4 regions of the Streptomyces sp. HUAS TT7 genome follow, and region 3 is predicted to be linked to each of the others. Evidence: riboswitches for the same ligand, from Rfam matches in the RefSeq annotation. Region 3 holds a riboswitch; each other region holds the start of a gene.
The links. Region 3 has a riboswitch for cobalamin ahead of ACSHXC_RS01515 (CbtB domain-containing protein). Riboswitches for the same ligand answer to the same signal wherever they lie in the genome.
Positions count from the first base shown of each region.

Region 1: it holds a riboswitch for cobalamin, as region 3 does, so the genes downstream of both, metE (5-methyltetrahydropteroyltriglutamate--homocysteine S-methyltransferase) here and ACSHXC_RS01515 (CbtB domain-containing protein) in region 3, are expected to answer to the same signal.
Region 2: it holds a riboswitch for cobalamin, as region 3 does, so the genes downstream of both, ACSHXC_RS13185 (ribonucleoside-diphosphate reductase subunit alpha) here and ACSHXC_RS01515 (CbtB domain-containing protein) in region 3, are expected to answer to the same signal.
Region 4: it holds a riboswitch for cobalamin, as region 3 does, so the genes downstream of both, ACSHXC_RS29745 (cobalamin biosynthesis protein) here and ACSHXC_RS01515 (CbtB domain-containing protein) in region 3, are expected to answer to the same signal.

Region 1 is NZ_CP196175.1:491,592-495,777, forward strand. It holds gene ACSHXC_RS02370 (class I SAM-dependent methyltransferase) at 10-786, opposite strand; gene ACSHXC_RS02375 (hypothetical protein) at 818-1,105, opposite strand; cobalamin riboswitch at 1,264-1,484, shown strand; gene metE (5-methyltetrahydropteroyltriglutamate--homocysteine S-methyltransferase) at 1,638-3,956, shown strand; gene ACSHXC_RS02385 (hypothetical protein) at 4,002-4,186, opposite strand, start outside.
Region 2 is NZ_CP196175.1:2,973,951-2,978,136, forward strand. It holds gene mctP (monocarboxylate uptake permease MctP) at 1-950, shown strand, start outside; gene ACSHXC_RS13180 (Uma2 family endonuclease) at 1,021-1,605, opposite strand; cobalamin riboswitch at 1,742-1,870, shown strand; gene ACSHXC_RS13185 (ribonucleoside-diphosphate reductase subunit alpha) at 1,997-4,186, shown strand, end outside.
Region 3 is NZ_CP196175.1:307,928-312,113, reverse strand. It holds gene ACSHXC_RS01530 (short-chain fatty acyl-CoA regulator family protein) at 1-68, shown strand, start outside; gene ACSHXC_RS01525 ((2Fe-2S)-binding protein) at 301-1,038, opposite strand; gene ACSHXC_RS01520 (CbtA family protein) at 1,035-1,901, opposite strand; gene ACSHXC_RS01515 (CbtB domain-containing protein) at 1,929-2,144, opposite strand; cobalamin riboswitch at 2,186-2,332, opposite strand; gene ACSHXC_RS01510 (hypothetical protein) at 2,433-2,642, opposite strand; gene ACSHXC_RS01505 (LLM class F420-dependent oxidoreductase) at 2,788-3,753, shown strand; gene ACSHXC_RS01500 (ABC transporter permease) at 3,793-4,186, opposite strand, start outside.
Region 4 is NZ_CP196175.1:6,613,580-6,617,765, forward strand. It holds gene ACSHXC_RS29740 (cobyric acid synthase) at 1-1,347, opposite strand, end outside; gene ACSHXC_RS29745 (cobalamin biosynthesis protein) at 1,329-2,285, opposite strand; cobalamin riboswitch at 2,384-2,522, opposite strand; gene ACSHXC_RS29750 (hypothetical protein) at 2,624-2,845, opposite strand; gene ACSHXC_RS29755 (anion permease) at 2,878-4,146, opposite strand.

The sequences.
Region 1 (4,186 bases), 180 kb from region 3:
GCCGGCTGGTCAAGCGGCGCGCGCGGTGAGTACGGGCTGGAAGAAGCCGGTGCTCTCGGGGGCCAGCCATCGCGGCCGGGCGAACTCCGCCTCGATCACGTATGAGCTCAACTGCCCCTGGGACAGAGCCCAATAGGTGGAGCGCCGCACGCACACGTCCCACTCCCCCGCACCGTCCGGGACGAGCTGGAAGTGCTCCAGGTCGTAACGCTCGCCGTCCTCGTGCCAGTCCCACAGCTGGAACGTGATGCTCCTGCCGTGCGGCGAGGCGGCGACTTGCGGCGGGGTCGAGGCGGGCCGCGCCTTCAGGATCTCGTCGTACGGACGGGTGCTGAGGATGAGCAGCCCATCGGTGCGCAGGACGCGCCGCATCTCCGTGAGGGCGGCGTGCACGTCGTGCGCCGTGAGGAGGTGAGGAAGGGAGTTGTCTGCGCTCACGACGACGTCGAACTGGGCTGCCGCGAAGGGGAGTTGGCGCATGTCGGCTGTTGCTGCGGGGAGTGCGACGCCTCGAAGGGCCGCCTCGCGGACCGCGCGCGTGACGGCCCCGGTGCTGATGTCCGTGCCCGTGACCCGGTGTCCGCGCAGGCCGAGCCCGATGGCCTGGGTGCCGATCCCGCACGAGCAGTCCAACACCCTGGCGCTGTCGAGACCGAGCTCGGCCCGGATCACCGCGTCCAGGGCCCGGCCCTGCCGGGCGATGCCGTCGTCCCAGTCGGCGTAGATGAGGTGGTAGTCGGCGGCGAGCCGATCGTAGAAGCTGGCCACTCCTGAGGCCTTGGGCATGCGGCCAGGCTAACGGGTCTCTCCGTGGCGCTCACGGGCGCGGCAGAGTCACCCCCTTCGTGTGGGCGTCCTGCACCGCCGGTGACCAGTCGCCGGTGCAGTAGACGGATACCTCGCTCATGACTCCGTCGCGCACCTCGGCGCGCAGCTTTTCCCGGCAGTACCAGCTTGCGCCGCCGTCCTCCCAGCGCTCCTCGAACTCGATGACGAGACCGGAGTCCGTGACGTCGACACGGTGGCGCGGGACGGTGCCGGGGTGGGGTGGCTGGTGCGGCGCAGCGCTACCAGTTGGTCGCGGCCCGCGGCCTGGAGCCGCCACTGCGGAAGGCTCAGGTCGCAGAAGACATCCTCGGCGAACGCGATGCCCGCCTCGTCCGTCCCCTCGCCGCTTCGAGAGTGCCCCCCCTTCGAGCGTAGGCAGCCGGGCGGGTCCGGGGTACGACCAGCCCCCGCCGCCCCGCGCCCCGAGCGGAGCGCGTACGCTGCCCATGCAGCTGGTTCGCCCCGTCCGCCAGGCGGGATGCGTCGTAAGAGGGAACCCGGTGGGAATCCGGGACTGCCCCGCAGCGGTGAGCGGGAACGACCGCCGTCATACGCACTGGGCCCGGCCGGGTCTGGGAAGCGACGGCCAGTAGATGCCTCGGAGAGCACGAGGCGTGCCCGCGAGTCCGAAGACCTGCCACTGCCCGTGTGCGACCGATCGCGCGCGGAGATCCCGGTGACCTCGAGGGCGGGTCGGCGTACGCACCAGCGGCAACGGCGCACATGCCGTGGCTCTGGTCCGTCGTCCCTTCGCGCCTTCGTCCCGTTCCGGGGTCCGCTCCACCGAAGAGCTCGCGAAGGAGAGTCTCGTGACCAAGTCCGCAGCCGCGGCAGCACGCGCCACCGTGTACGGCTACCCCCGCCAAGGGCCGAACCGGGAACTGAAGAAGGCGATCGAGGGCTACTGGAAGGGCCGCGTCGGCGCCCCCGAACTCCGGCGGACCGCAGCCGAACTGCGGGCGGCCACCTGGCGGCAGCTCGCCGAGGCCGGCATCCACGAGGTGCCGACCGGTGACTTCTCGTACTACGACCACGTCCTGGACACCAGCGTCATGGTGGGCGCCGTGCCCGACCGCCACCGCGAGGCCCTCTCAACCGACGTCCTGGACGGCTACTTCGCGATGGCGCGCGGCACCCAGGACGTGGCGCCGCTCGAAATGACCAAGTGGTTTGATACCAACTACCATTATCTGGTACCGGAGTTGGGGCCGGACACCATCTTCGCCGCCGACTCCTCCAAGCAGGTCGGCGAGCTCAAGGAGGCCCTCGCGCTCGGGCTTGCCGCGCGCCCCGTGCTCGTGGGCCCGGTGACGTATCTGCTGCTCGCCAAGCCCGCGCCCGGCGTGGCCGCCGACTTCGAGCCGCTCACCCTGCTCGACCGGCTGCTGCCGGTGTACGCGCGGGTGCTGGCCGACCTGCGGGCGGCAGGCGCCGAGTGGGTGCAGCTGGACGAGCCCGCGCTCGTCCAGGACCGCACCCCCGCCGAACTGAACGCCGTCGCCCGCGCCTACCGGGAGCTCGGCGCGCTCACCGACCGCCCCAAGCTCCTCGTCGCCTCCTACTTCGACCGGCTCGGCGAGGCCCTGCCGGTCCTCGCCAAGGCGCCGGTCGACGGGCTCGCGCTGGACTTCACCGGCCCCGCGGCCGCCAACCTCGACGATCTCGCCACGGTCGGCGGCCTCCCCGGCAAGCGGCTCGTCGCGGGGGTCGTGGACGGGCGCAACGTATGGATCAACGACCTGGAGAAGTCGCTGTCCACCCTGGGCACGCTGCTCGGACTCGCCGACCGCGTGGATGTGGCCGCCTCCTGCTCGCTGCTCCACGTCCCGCTCGACGCGGCCGCCGAACGCGGCATCGAGCCGCAGATCGCGCGCTGGCTCGCGTTCGCCCGCCAGAAGACGGCAGAAATCGTCACACTGGCCCGCGGCCTGTCCGGCGGAACCGGCGCCATCGCGGCCCAACTGGCCGCCAACCGGGCCGACTTGGCCTCCCGCGCCGGTTCGGCCATCACCCGCGATCCGGCCGTACGCGCCCGGACCGGCGCCGTCACCGCGGCAGACGCCCGCCGCGCCCAGCCATACGCCCAACGGGCCACCGCCCAGCGCGCCCACCTGAATCTGCCGCCCCTGCCCACGACGACGATCGGCTCGTTCCCGCAGACCGGCGAACTCCGCACCGCCCGCGCCGACCTGCGCGCCGGACGCATCGGCACGGCCGCGTACGAGGAGCGCATCGAGGCCGAGATCCGCGAGGTGGTCTCCTTCCAGGAGAAGACCGGCATCGACGTCCTCGTGCACGGCGAGCCCGAACGCAACGACATGGTGCAGTACTTCGCCGAGCAGCTGACGGGCTACCTCGCCACTCAGCACGGCTGGGTCCAGTCGTACGGCACCCGCTATGTGCGCCCGCCGGTCCTGGCCGGCGACATCTCGCGCCCCGAGCCGATGACGGTCCGCTGGACGACGTACGCCCAGTCCCTCACCGACCGCCCGGTCAAGGGCATGCTCACCGGGCCGGTCACCATGCTCGCCTGGTCCTTCGTCCGCGACGACCAGCCGCTCGCCGACACCGCCCGCCAGGTCGCCCTGGCACTGCGCGACGAGGTCAACGACCTTGAAGCTCATGGCAGTTCGGTCATCCAGGTCGACGAGCCGGCTCTGCGCGAGACCCTGCCGCTGCGCCCGGCCGACCACCCCGCATACCTGGCCTGGGCGACGGAGGCGTTCCGGCTGACGACCGGCGGGGTCCGGCCGGACACCCAGATCCACACCCACATGTGCTACGCCGAGTTCGGCGAGATCCTCTCCGCCATCGACGACTTGGACGCGGACGTGATCAGCCTGGAGGCGGCCCGCTCCCACATGCAGGTCGCGGACGAGCTGGCCGCGGCGGGCTATCCGCGCGAGGTCGGTCCAGGGGTGTACGACATCCACTCCCCCCGCGTCCCGCCCGAGGACGAGACCGCGCACCTCATCACGCGGGCACTGCGCTCCGTACCCGCCGAACGCCTGTGGATCAACCCCGACTGCGGCCTCAAGACCCGCGGTTGGGCCGAGGTCCGCCCGGCCCTGGAACGCATGACGGCGGCGGCGCGCGCGGCACGTCGGCAGTTGCCCGCCACGGACTGAGGGAAGGGGCGGGGGTACCGGATCGTCGGTGCCCCCGTCGCCGTCTCAATAGCACACGTGGCTCGGGGCGTCGGGGCCGCAGTAGTTGGTGCCCGCGGTGGCGATGCTGTCAGTGGTGGGGTTCAGCGTCATGGTGAGGGGTCCGGGCTTGAGCCAGCCAGGGTCGTTGGATTCTGCGACGCTCCCGGTGGCCGCGGTTCCGTCGACACCGGTGAGCCGCCCCGTGGCGT
Region 2 (4,186 bases), 2.7 Mb from region 3:
CGATCTTCAGCGCGGCGCAGCACAAGTTCGCGGGCCCGCCCGGCGGCAAGCCGACCGGCGCGATCGCGCCCGGCGAGTCGAGCCAGTGGACGTACGCGACGCTCGCGCTCGGCTCGGCGCTCGCGCTGTTCATGTACCCGCACTCGATCACCGCGACGCTGTCCTCGCGCAGCCGCAACGTGATCCGCCGCAACACCACGATCCTGCCGCTGTACTCGCTGATGCTGGGCCTGCTCGCGCTGCTCGGCTTCATGGCGATCGCGGCCGGGGTCAAGGTCAAGAACGGCCAGCTGGCGATCCCCCAGCTCTTCGAGGACATGTTCCCGGACTGGTTCGCGGGCGTCGCCTTCGCGGCGATCGGCATCGGCGCGCTGGTCCCGGCGGCGATCATGTCGATCGCGGCCGCGAACCTTTTCACCCGCAACATCTACAAGGACTTCCTCAAGCCGGACGCGACGCCCGCGCAGGAGGCCAAGGTCTCCAAGCTGGTCTCGCTGGTGGTGAAGGTCGGCGCGCTGGTCTTCGTCCTGACCATGGACAAGACGGTCGCCATCAACTTCCAGCTCCTGGGCGGCATCTGGATCCTGCAGACCTTCCCGGCCCTGGTCGGCGGCCTGTTCACCCGCTGGTTCCACCGCTGGGCGCTGCTCGCGGGCTGGGCGGTCGGCATGGTCTACGGCACCCTAGCCGCGTACGGAGTGGCCTCGCCCACCCAGAAGCACTTCGGCGGCTCCTCGAAGGAGATCCCGGGCATCGGCGAGATCGGCTACATCGGCCTCACCGCGTTCGTCCTGAACGTGGTGGTGACGGTGGTCCTCACCGTCGTCCTGCGCGCCCTGAAGGCCCCCGACGGCATCGACGAGACCTCCCCCGCCGACTACACGGCGGACGCCGGCGACCCGGGCGTGGCCACGGAACTCCCCCCGGCGACGGCGGGCTCGGCGCACTGAGTCTGCCCGTTGCTACGCGGAAGGGCCGCCACATCCAAGAGGGATGCGGCGGCCCTTTTGCGTGCGGTGCTCAGCGCACCCAGTCCTTGAGCTGCTCGGTCTGGAGGGTGATGCCCACGGGCTCGGGCAGCTCGATGTCCTTACCGAAGGGCACGGTGCGGATGCTCTCGTAACGCATGCCGTCAGGCTCGCTGCGGACGGTGACCTCGCAGCGCTCCCGGTCGATGAGGAGGTACACAGGGATTCCGGTCTCTGCGTAGGCGCGCGGCTTCTCGTTTCGATCACGCGCGTCCGTGTCGGCGTCGTACGAGGTGACCTCGACAACCATGAGGACGGGTGCCGGATCAGCCCACTCCCCCTGCCCCACAAACGCGTCGTCCGGAGCCATGGACGCGTCCGGGCGCGCGCGACCCGAACGGTATTCCTGAACTGCCAACCCCCGCTCGACGTGAAGCCACAGCTCAGGCCGATGCTGCATACAGATGCGAGCCAGCCACAGAACGATTCGGTCGTGGTCCCCGTCCGGCACGGCCTTGACCCCCAGCTTCCCGTCAATGAATTCAAGCCGCAGCCCCTCGATCTCGCGGGCACCTATGCGCGCGAGGGTCTCGAAGTCTTCGGTCTGCATCTGGGCCCGGTAAGTCATGACGACCATGCCTCACTCCCCTTCCTCGACGGTCTGTCATCGACGATAGCGGAGGCCGCTGACACTTGCCCGGCTTCCATCCGTTGCCCCCCCCTCACGAACACAACGACACAACATGTGGGGGGTGCCGCTGACAGCGCCCCCCACATGTATGCTCGTCCTCGCTGTCGCCGCAGGGGAATCCGGTTCGAATCCGGAACTGTCCCGCAACGGTATGACCTGTACGTCTTTGTGCCGGTCGAGTCCGAGGACCTGCCGATGGCGCGTCCGGGTCGACCGAACCGGATGCCAGACGTCCGGGCCTCGCGGTTGGGCCGGTGGACGACGCGCTCAGGGCTGCCCCGACGCGCGCCGACGCCTCCTCCGAAGGGCCCCGTGCCGAGCGAGGGAGTGCCCCCACGTGACCATCGCCCCTGCGGATCCCGCTTCAGCGATCACCGAAGAGTTGGCGGATGCCCCGGGGACCGCGCTGCTGCGGACCCTGACCGATCTCACCGCCGACCTCGCGGACACCGACCCCGGCCGGGTCGCCGCCGCCGCGCTGCGGGGCCGCAACGCCCGTTCCGACGAGGCCGAGCTGCGCGAGCTGGCCACCGAGGCGGCCGCGGGGCTCATCTCCGAGGACCCGGCGTACTCCCGCCTCGCCGCCCGGCTCCTGACCATCACCATCGCCGAAGAGGCCGCGACCCAGGGCGCGGTGTCGTTCTCCGCCTCGGTCGCGGTCGGCCACCGCGAGGGCCTGATCGCCGACCGCACCGCCGAGTTCGTCGACGCCCACACCGCCCGCCTCGACGCGCTGGTGGACGCGGCCCTCGCCGACGGCGCCGACGACCGCTTCGGCTACTTCGGCCTGCGCACCCTCTACTCCCGCTACCTGCTGCGCCACCCGATCACCCGCAAGGTCGTCGAGACCCCCCAGCACTTCATGCTGCGCGTGGCGTCCGGCCTCGCCGAGGACGAGTCGGTCCGCGCCCTGGACGAAGTGGCGTCCCTGTACGGCCTGATGAGCCGCCTGGACTACCTGCCGTCCTCCCCCACGCTCTTCAACTCCGGCACCCGGCACCCCCAGATGTCGTCCTGCTACCTGCTCGACTCGCCGCTGGACGAGCTCGACTCGATCTACGACCGCTACCACCAGGTCGCCCGGCTCTCGAAGCACGCCGGCGGCATCGGTCTCTCGTACTCCCGCATCCGCGGCCGCGGTTCGCTGATCCGGGGCACCAACGGCCACTCCAACGGCATCGTCCCGTTCCTCAAGACCCTCGACGCGTCGGTGGCCGCGGTCAACCAGGGCGGCCGGCGCAAGGGCGCGGCCGCGGTGTACCTGGAGACCTGGCACTCCGACATCGAGGAGTTCCTGGAGCTGCGCGACAACACCGGTGAGGACCAGCGCCGTACGCACAACCTGAACCTCGCGCACTGGATCCCCGACGAGTTCATGCGCCGGGTCGACGCCGACGCCCAGTGGTCGCTGTTCTCGCCCGCCGACGTGCCCGAGCTCGTCGACCTGTGGGGCGAGGAGTTCGACGCCGCCTACCGCAAGGCAGAGGCCGCCGGGCTCGCCCAGAAGACCATGCCGGCCCGGGACCTGTACGGCCGCATGATGCGCACCCTCGCGCAGACCGGCAACGGCTGGATGACGTTCAAGGACGCCTCCAACCGCACCGCCAACCAGACGGCCGAGCCGGGCCACACGGTCCACTCCTCCAACCTGTGCACCGAGATCCTGGAGGTGACGGACGACGGCGAGACGGCCGTCTGCAACCTCGGCTCGGTCAACCTCGGCGCGTTCGTCGTGGGCGACGGCATCGACTGGGAGCGTCTGGACGCGACCGTCCGCACCGCCGTGACCTTCCTCGACCGGGTCGTCGACATCAACTTCTACCCGACCGAGCAGGCCGGCCGCTCCAACGCCAAGTGGCGCCCGGTGGGCCTGGGCGCGATGGGTCTGCAGGACGTCTTCTTCAAGCTGCGCCTGCCCTTCGACTCCCCCGAGGCGAAGGCCCTCTCCACCCAGCTCTCCGAGCGGATCATGCTGACCGCGTACGAGGCCTCCACCGACCTCGCCGAGCGCAACGGCCCGCTGCCGGCCTGGGACAAGACCCGCACCGCGCGCGGCGTGCTGCACCCCGACCACTACGACGTCGAGCTGACCTGGCCGGAGCGCTGGGCGGCCCTGCGGGAACGTATCGCCAAGGTCGGCATGCGCAACTCGCTGCTCCTCGCGATCGCCCCGACCGCGACCATCGCGTCCATCGCCGGCGTGTACGAGTGCATCGAGCCGCAGGTCTCCAACCTCTTCAAGCGCGAGACGCTGAGCGGTGAATTCCTCCAGGTCAACGGCTACTTGGTGGAGGAGCTCAAGAAGCTCGGCGTATGGGACGCCCAGTCCCGCGAGGCGCTGCGCGAGGCGAGCGGCTCGGTGCAGGACTTCGGCTGGATCCCGGCCGAAGTGCGCGCGCTGTACCGCACGGCGTGGGAGATCCCGCAGCGCGGCCTCATCGACATGGCCGCCGCCCGCACCCCGTTCCTCGACCAGTCGCAGTCCCTGAACCTGTTCCTGGAGACGCCCACCATCGGCAAGCTGTCG
Region 3 (4,186 bases):
CGATCGACGAGAACAGCAGCACTTTCGTTCCCTACCCCGTGGCGGGGGAGGGGCCGGGCATCGGCTGACGGAGCATCAGGAGTTGCCGGACCTCTCCACCCGATAGGGCACGTACGTACGCCGGTCGGGATCGATGACCCGCAAGATCTTCGTGATGAGCCGCATCACCGGCCGGACTGACGCCGCCTGTTCCACGCGGTGTTCGCCACGCAGGACCAGAGAGGGGCATGGCGGCCTTCACCGAGAAGCGGCCACCTGAGTTCACCCGCCAAGAGGACGGATCTGCGAACTGCGGTGCGGTCAGCGGCGTTTGGTGCTGTCCGCGTCGCGATTCAGCACACAGTCGCCACACAGCGACCCCTTGCGGCCCGGGGCGGCGCGGTAGATCAGGCAGCAACTCCGGCGTTGGAAGGCGCCGTTGGCGGTTGTGGTGGCGGAATCCCGCAGGGGTGGGCTGTCCAGGAGGAGCGTGACCGCCGTGCGGGTTCGCTCCGCGAGTTCCGGTACGGCAGCGCCGATCATGGTGGCGGCACCGTTGAGGGCCGAGGCGATGTTGCCCTGGAGGATGTGAGGAGAGAGCGAGAACGGCCGCATGGCGGCGGCGAGTTCACCGAGGGGGCGGTCGAGGAAGGACGTGAGTTCCTCGGGTGGAACGGAGCCGGAGCTCATCGCGGTGCCGGGGACGGAGAGGGGGATGGGGCCGCCGAGGACCGGCTGCCAGTGGACGTCCGCGAGGCCGAAGGTGAGAAGGCGTCCGTGCAGCACGAACGCGGCAAGCGCGGGCGACAGCAGCCTGGCGGCCAGGCCGAGGTGGGTCACCGACGCGGCCACCCGCACCTCAATGGCGTCGATCGGCTGCTCGCCGGCCGCGGCCAGCCAGCCCCGTACGGCCGACACGCGGGCCTCGATGAGCTGCCGGGACATCGGGACCCACGGCTCCACCGGCCGTGCGTCCGCGGCGTGGGTGTGCAGGGCGAAGAACGGTCCGAGCGCGGTGATCTCGGCGATCACCGCGCTCGACGTCGGAGCGAACGTCATGCAGGGAGGGGAGCCGGGCCCTGCGCGGGGGCGTCGGCGGATTCCCGGCGGGGCTGGAGAAGGCGCTCGGCCAAGGGGCCGAAGAACAGCCCGATGGCAGCCCACAGGAGGAGCTGAGCTGCGACGGAGAAGAAGCGGAAGGAGAACAGCACGTCGGCGGGGAAACCGGGGTAGACGATCGTGCCCTTGGAATCGGTCAGGGGCAGCGGTGTCTCGGTGGCCTGATCGCCGAAGTTCTCCTTGTTGTAGGCCAGATGCCCGAGCGAGGGCAGGACCAGCATCACGATCCCGATCGCGACGACGAACACGGCACCGCCGATGAGCGTGGCGTTCCAGTTGCCGTAGCGGGCCTGGAGGCGTTTGCCGAGCCAGACCGCCGCCACCAGGAACGCGATCGAGCACACCACCATGATGAGGTAGAGGCCGCTGCGCTGCTTGATGGTTTCCTCGTGGCCGATCGCCGGAGGATTGGCCGGGTACTTGAGGAACGGCACCAGGTACATCGTGAGGAACCCGCCACCGGCGACCACCAGCGCCAGCGTGCGGGCGCGCAGGCCGCCGGCCCGGCCCAGGCAGACCGTGTACGCGACGGCGAAGAGCGCACCCATGGCCATGCCGAAGAAGATCATGCCGACGCCGAGGCCGACATCGGCCTGAATGGTGCGGCTGAACAGGTCCGGGTCGGCCGCCTCGGCGGGCAGGCCGGCGGCCTTGTCGAGGGCGGCCTGGGCGGCGTCACGCCCGCTCTCGTAGTCGACGGCTTTCGCGATCTGCGGTTCGGCGAAGACCCGTCCGAAGACGAATGCGAGCAGCCCCGCCACTGCGCCGACGAGAACGCCGCGCAGTATCAGCTTCTTTTCCATGTCGAGTTGTCCGTACTTCCGTGTGGGTCAGTGGCAGGGGAAGCCGAGGAAGTGACGCCCGTCGTGGACGAACTCGTGGATGTGCATGTCGTTGCCGAAGACCGAGACGGCCCCTTGGTCGACGCCGATGAAGTAGTAGGCGGCCAGTGCGAGGATCGCGGTGCCGACCAGCCACAGCACCGACTTCGAAACCGGCAGGACGATCGGCGTGGAAGCCGGGCGGGATGTGGAAACGCTGCTCAAGGCGAGGCCCTCCTTCTCGGGATCTTGCGTCCCATGGATGAAACGGGGCGAAGCAACGGATAAGTGTCTGACTCACCGGCCACCCTCGCGGGCGGTCGGCTCACAGTGGCGCGACCGTGCTGGAATCTCACCAGCTTCCTTATCTCATCACTACATGTGGAGCATAGAGCTGCCGTCTCGAACGGGTCAATCAAGCCAGTGCCAAGTCCTGGCCCGCTCCCCTCGCAATCCCGCCCGTCCATCGTGCCAGCGCCGGCCCGGCTGCGCGATCCGTACGGGCGCGCACCGTCACAGGGGCGGCCCCACCTCGCTCGACGGTGCGGGGTGGGCCGGGTGCTGCGGCTGTTCGTCGGGGAGGTCAGGCGCCGCATATCCGCGCCGCTCGCGCAGCCGGTCCTCGATCGGTGTGGGGGCGCCGAGGAGGCGCTCCTCGTAACGGCCGAGGGCCAGCAGCACGCCAAGGAGCAGCGGCGGGATGAGAACGGCCACTATGACCATGACGACTCCTCGAAGGCGGACGGTCTGCGGACCGCGTAGCCCCTGTCGCACACCGGAAGCGTTTCGGCAACCGGTGCGGTCGGGAACCCGCAAACGGACAGCGGGCCGATGTTTTCCATCGGCGCAGCACGGTTAGTCGTGAAATATGGTGCAAATCGGCTACACAATGATGACTGAGCAGACGGGTCCGCGCGAACTCGTGGCGGATCTGGTCGCGGCGGAGCGTGCCGGGTTCGACTTCTCCGTCACCTCCGACCACTACTCCCCGTGGCTGGAAAGCCAGGGGCACGCGCCCTACGCGTGGAGCGTGCTCGGCGCGGCCGCCCAGGCCACCACCCGCATCCCGCTGATGACGTACGTGACCTGCCCGACGCTGCGCTACCACCCCACCGTCGTGGCGCAGAAGGCGGCCACGATGCAGATCCTGTCCGAAGGCCGGTTCCGGCTCGGACTCGGCTCCGGCGAGAACCTCAACGAGCATGTGGTGGGCGCCGGTTGGCCGGCCCCGGAGGTCCGCATCGACATGCTCGAAGAGGCCGTCGAGATCATCCGCGCGCTCTTCGAGGGCGGCAACGTCAACCATCAGAGTGCGCACTTCGGCGTCGCGAACGCCCGGCTGTGGGACCTCCCCGACGAACTGCCGCCGATCGGCGTCGCCGTCTCCGGCGAGCGGTCCTGCGCCGTGGCCGGCCGGACCGCCGACCTGGTCATCGCCACCGAAGCCAAGCCGGAACTGCTCGCCTCCTTCGACCGGCACGGCGGCACCGGCAAGCCCCGGGTGGGTCAGCTGCCCGTCTGCTACGACCCCGACCGGGACGCGGCGGTCGCCCGTGCCCACGACCAGTTCCGCTGGTTCGCCGGGGGCTGGCCGGTGAACTCGGAGCTGCCGGGGCCCTCGGGCTTCGAGGCGGCGACGCAGTTCGTGACCCGGGAGGACGTGGCGCGGTCCATCCCGTGCGGCGACGATGTGGACGCCTTCGTCGACGCCGTACGCCCCTACGCCGAAGCCGGCTTCACCGAAATCGCCCTCGTCCAGATCGGCGGCCGACAGCAACTCCCGTTCATCGACTGGGCCGAGAAGAAACTGCTGCCCGCGCTGCGCGAGCTGTGACCGCCGGAGCGGGCGGAGGCTCGGGACACCGGCCCAGGCTCATACGTCGCGGCGCCGGACGACGAACACGGCGAGGGCGAGCGTGATCAGCGGCCAGAGCGCGTACACGAGCCAGGAGCCGGGGACCGTGGCGGTGTAACCCAGGGACCCGGGCTCCGGCTCCCAGTTCTGGAGCAGGCGCTTCCAGGCGGCCGACACCAGGGTGTGTTTGATGTCGGCCGACCAGCGGTTGCTCTCCGAGAACATGGTCGGCAGCATCAGCAGGACGAAGACGCTGGTGACCGTGGTCGCGGCGGCATGCCGGAGCAGAACTCCGAGGCCCAGGCCGACAGTTGCACAGACCGGGGCGACCAATGCGGATGCCGCCAGTGCCCGGATCGCCCCGGGGTGGGTGAGCGCGGCGCCTGTGGGGTGACCGTTCAGGATGGCCTGG
Region 4 (4,186 bases), 6.3 Mb from region 3:
CAGGGAGCCGTGCCAGTGCGTACCCCAGACGGCACCCACGTGGCATCCGTCCAAGCTGTGTCCATTGTCATCAGAGATGAACGTGTCCCCGCCCAGGACCTCGGCCACCCCGTGGTGGATCTCGTACCCCTCGACGGGCTCCCCGAGGGCCTCGCCGACGGGCCGGGCCAGGGTCTTCTCGGCGGCGAACCGCACCCGTACCGGAAGCAGCCCGAGACCGGCGACCGAGCCCGCCCTCGACTCGACCTCGTCCTCGATGTGCTCGCCGAGCAGCTGGAACCCGCCGCAGATGCCGAGTACGGGGCGGCCCCCGGCGGCCCTGCGCGCCAGTTCCGCCGCGAGGCCGCGCTCGCGCAGCCACTCCAGGGCGCGGACCGTGCCGCGGGTGCCGGGTACCACCACGAGGTCGGCGTCGGTGAGCTCCTCGGGCCGGTCGACGAACCGCACGACCACGCCGGGCTCGGCCGCGAGCGCGTCCACGTCGGTGAAATTGGACATCAGCGGAACGGCACAGACGGCGACCCGCAGCACGTCCTCGCCGACCGGCGGCGCCACCACGGACTCCCGTACGGCCCCGCGCAGGGAGACCCTGAGGCCGTCCTCCTCGTCGATGCCGAGGCCGTGGGCGTACGGCAGGATCCCGTAGGTGTGCCGCCCCGTGAGGCCGCGCAGCATCTCGATGCCGGGCTCCAGGAGCGTCACATCGCCCCGGAACTTGTTGACGACGTAGCCGGCGACCAGCGCCTGGTCCTCGGGGCTGAGCAGCGCCGTCGTCCCGAAGAACGAGGCGAACACGCCGCCCCGGTCGATGTCGCCGACCACGACGACGGGCAGCCGCGCGGCCCGCGCGATGCCCATGTTGACGATGTCGGTACGCCGCAGATTGATCTCGGCCGGGCTGCCCGCCCCCTCGCAGATCACGGCGTCATAAGTGCCCCGAAGCTCCTCCAGGCACTCCAGGACGGTGCCGAGCAGCGTCTGCTGCCGTCCCCCGTGCAGCGCCTTCCCCAGGGACGACCCCCCGGCCGCCCCGAAGAACCCGCGGGCGCTCATTTCACCCACCGGCCTGCCCATGAGCACGACCTGGCTGGAGCGGTCGCTCCCCGGCTTGAGCAGCACGGGGTTCATGAGCGCGCTCGGCTCCACGCGCGCCGCCTGCGCCTGCATCGCCTGCGCACGGCCGATCTCCGCGCCCTCGCGCGTGACGAACGAGTTCAGCGACATGTTCTGGCCCTTGAAGGGCGCGACCTTGACGCCCTGGCGCACCAGCCAGCGGCAGATCCCGGCCGTGACGACGCTCTTGCCCGCGTCCGAGGTCGTGCCCGCGATCAGCAGCCCGCCACCCATGTACGTCCCTTCCTCACAGCGGCCCTGGTCGCGACGGAGGCGGCCAGCGTCAGCCAGCCCACCCTGCGCGAGAGCCGTACCGCCCGTTCGATGTCCGCGACCTCGACGGCCCGCCCCGGGCCGTTGAGGACCGGCCGGTGCTCGACGCGTCCGGCATAGGAGAGCGTGCCGCCGAGCCGTACGCCCAGCGCCCCCGCGAACGCGGCCTCGACCGGGCCCGCGTTGGGGCTCGGGTGCTGGGCGGCATCGGCGCGCCAGGCCCGTACCGCGCCCTTGGCGTCCGGGCCCGCCAGCGCCGCGAGGACGGCGGTGAGGCGGGCGCCCGGCCAGCCCGCCACGTCGTCCAGGCGCGCCGAGGCCCAGCCGTACCTGCGGTATCTGGCCGACTTGTGCCCGACCATCGCGTCCAGCGTGTTGACCGCCCGGAAGCCCACCAGACCCGGCACGCCCGCGAGCGCGCCCCACACCAGGGCGCCGACGACCGCGTCCGAGGTGTTCTCGGCGACCGACTCGACGACGGCCCGCGCGATGCCGTCCGCGTCCAGCGACTGCGGGTCGCGCCCGCACAGGTGCGGCAGGCGCTCCCGGGCCACCTCCACGTCGCCCGCGGCCAGCGCGCCGCCGATCGCCCGCGCCTCGCGGCCGAGCGAGGTGCCGCCCACCACCGTCCAGGTGGCGGCGGCGGTCAGCGCGACGGATGCGGCGGGCCGGCCTCGTACGGCGCGGGAAAGAAGGACGGCAGCGCCCGCGGCGCCGCCCGCGCACACCAGAGTGTGCAGTGCGCCCCGGCCGCGGTGGTCGCGCCACAGGACGCGTTCGACGGCGCCGGCCGCGCGTCCGAACGCGGCGACCGGATGCCCGCGGCGGGGGTCGCCGAGCAGGAGGTCGCCGATGAGTCCGGCCGTGGCGCCGTAGGCGAAGGTGCGATCGGCCCGCATGCGCTCAGCCCGTCAGGGCGTCGCGGGAGGGGCCGGAATGTCTCGACGGGCAGGCGCGCATGGCGGTATGTCCTCACTCAGGGTGTCCGCGCCCTGGTTCGACGTGACCGGCGGTGAGAGTTCCTGGCTCGCGGGGATCATTCCCCGGTGACAGTGGCGGGACCGCGCCGGATTCGCACCGGCTTCCTCTTCTGCCGCCGTAGCTGGCCGGTGCAGTCCACCACGCTGCGAGAACACCCGTCAACTTGCCGTTGACCTGCGGTGCGAGAGAGTGCGCGGCGCCACACAGAACCGCCCTCCGGAACGGACCGGAGGGCGGTTCTGGTGATGTCCGTGGGTCAGGCGACGATCAGATAGATCCCGTACGCGACGGCCGCCGCGCAGGCCGCGAAGCAGACGTACGCACCGGTGCGGGCCAGCGCCACATTGCCGGTGCCGGAGGCCGCGGCCTCGTGCTTGGTGAGGCCGACGATGCCGAGGGTGAACAGGCCCACCAGGCCGACGGTCACCACGAGGCTGACGCCGAAGACGGAGCCGAGAGCTGCCCAGTCGATGTGCATGAGGATTCCTTAGCTGTGCCGGAGAACCGGGGTCAGACCGTCGCCGGGGTGGGCGGGTCGGCAGGGGCCGCCGGGGCCGGGGCCTGGATCGTGGCCTTGAGGTCGATGGTCGCGGCGGCCGCCGCGGTCGGCGGCGGGGTGACCGCGGCGATCGCGGTGGTGACGACACCGGCGGGCTCGGCCGCGGGGGCCTCGCCGATCTCGTCGGCGGTGACGTTGTGGTGGTCGACCGGCTGGCGGCGCGACAGCTTCCAGATGGTGCCCGAACCGGCGATCAGGAGGATCGCGACGGCGACGATGCCCCAGGTGCCCTGCTTGGTGAGGAACTCCGCGCCCGCGCCGACGAGTCCGGCGGCCGGCAGCGTCAGAACCCAGGCGACGGCCATCCGGGAGGCGGTGGACCAGCGGACCACGCCGCCCTTGCGGCCGATGCCCGCGCCCATGACGGAGCCCGAGCAGACCTGGGTGGTGGAGAGCGAGAAGCCGATGTGCGAGGAGGCCAGGATGACGGTGGCGGCACCGGTCTGGGCGGCGAAGCCCTGCGGCGGGCGCAGCTCGGTCAGGCCCTTGCCCATGGTGCGGATGATGCGCCAGCCGCCGAGGTAGGTGCCCATCGCGATGGCCAGACCGGCCGAGACGATGACCCACAGCGGGGGGTTCGCGCCCGGGTGCAGCACACCGCCGGTGACCAGGGCGAGGGTGATGATGCCCATCGTCTTCTGGGCGTCGTTGGTGCCGTGGGCGAGCGAGACGAGGCCGGCCGAGGCGATCTGGCCCGCGCGGTAGCCCTTGGCGGTGGCCTTCTCGTCGGTGTTCCGGTTGAGCCGGTACGTCAGCCGGGTGGCCAGCATCGCGGCGATGCCCGCGACGATCGGCGCGGCGACGGCGGGGAGCAGCACCTTGGTGACCACGGTCGAGCCGTTGACCGAGGACCATCCGGCCGACATGACCGCGGCGCCGATGAGGCCGCCGAACAGGGCGTGCGAGGAGCTGGAGGGCAGACCGAGCAGCCAGGTCAGCAGGTTCCAGAGGATGGCACCGACCAGGGCCGCGAAGATGACCTCGGTTCTGATGCCTTTTTCGTCGATGATCCCGCCGGAGATCGTCTTGGCGACCTCCACCGACAGGAACGCGCCGACCAGATTGAGCGCGGCGGACATGGCGACCGCCGTCTTGGGCTTCAGGGCGCCGGTCGAGATGGTGGTGGCCATCGCGTTGGCGGTGTCATGGAAACCGTTCGTGAAATCGAACACGAGAGCTGTCACGACCACAATCGCGAGCAGCAGCGTGATGTGTTCCATTTACCCAGGCAATCGTTCGACGTCAGTGGCTGGACGAACG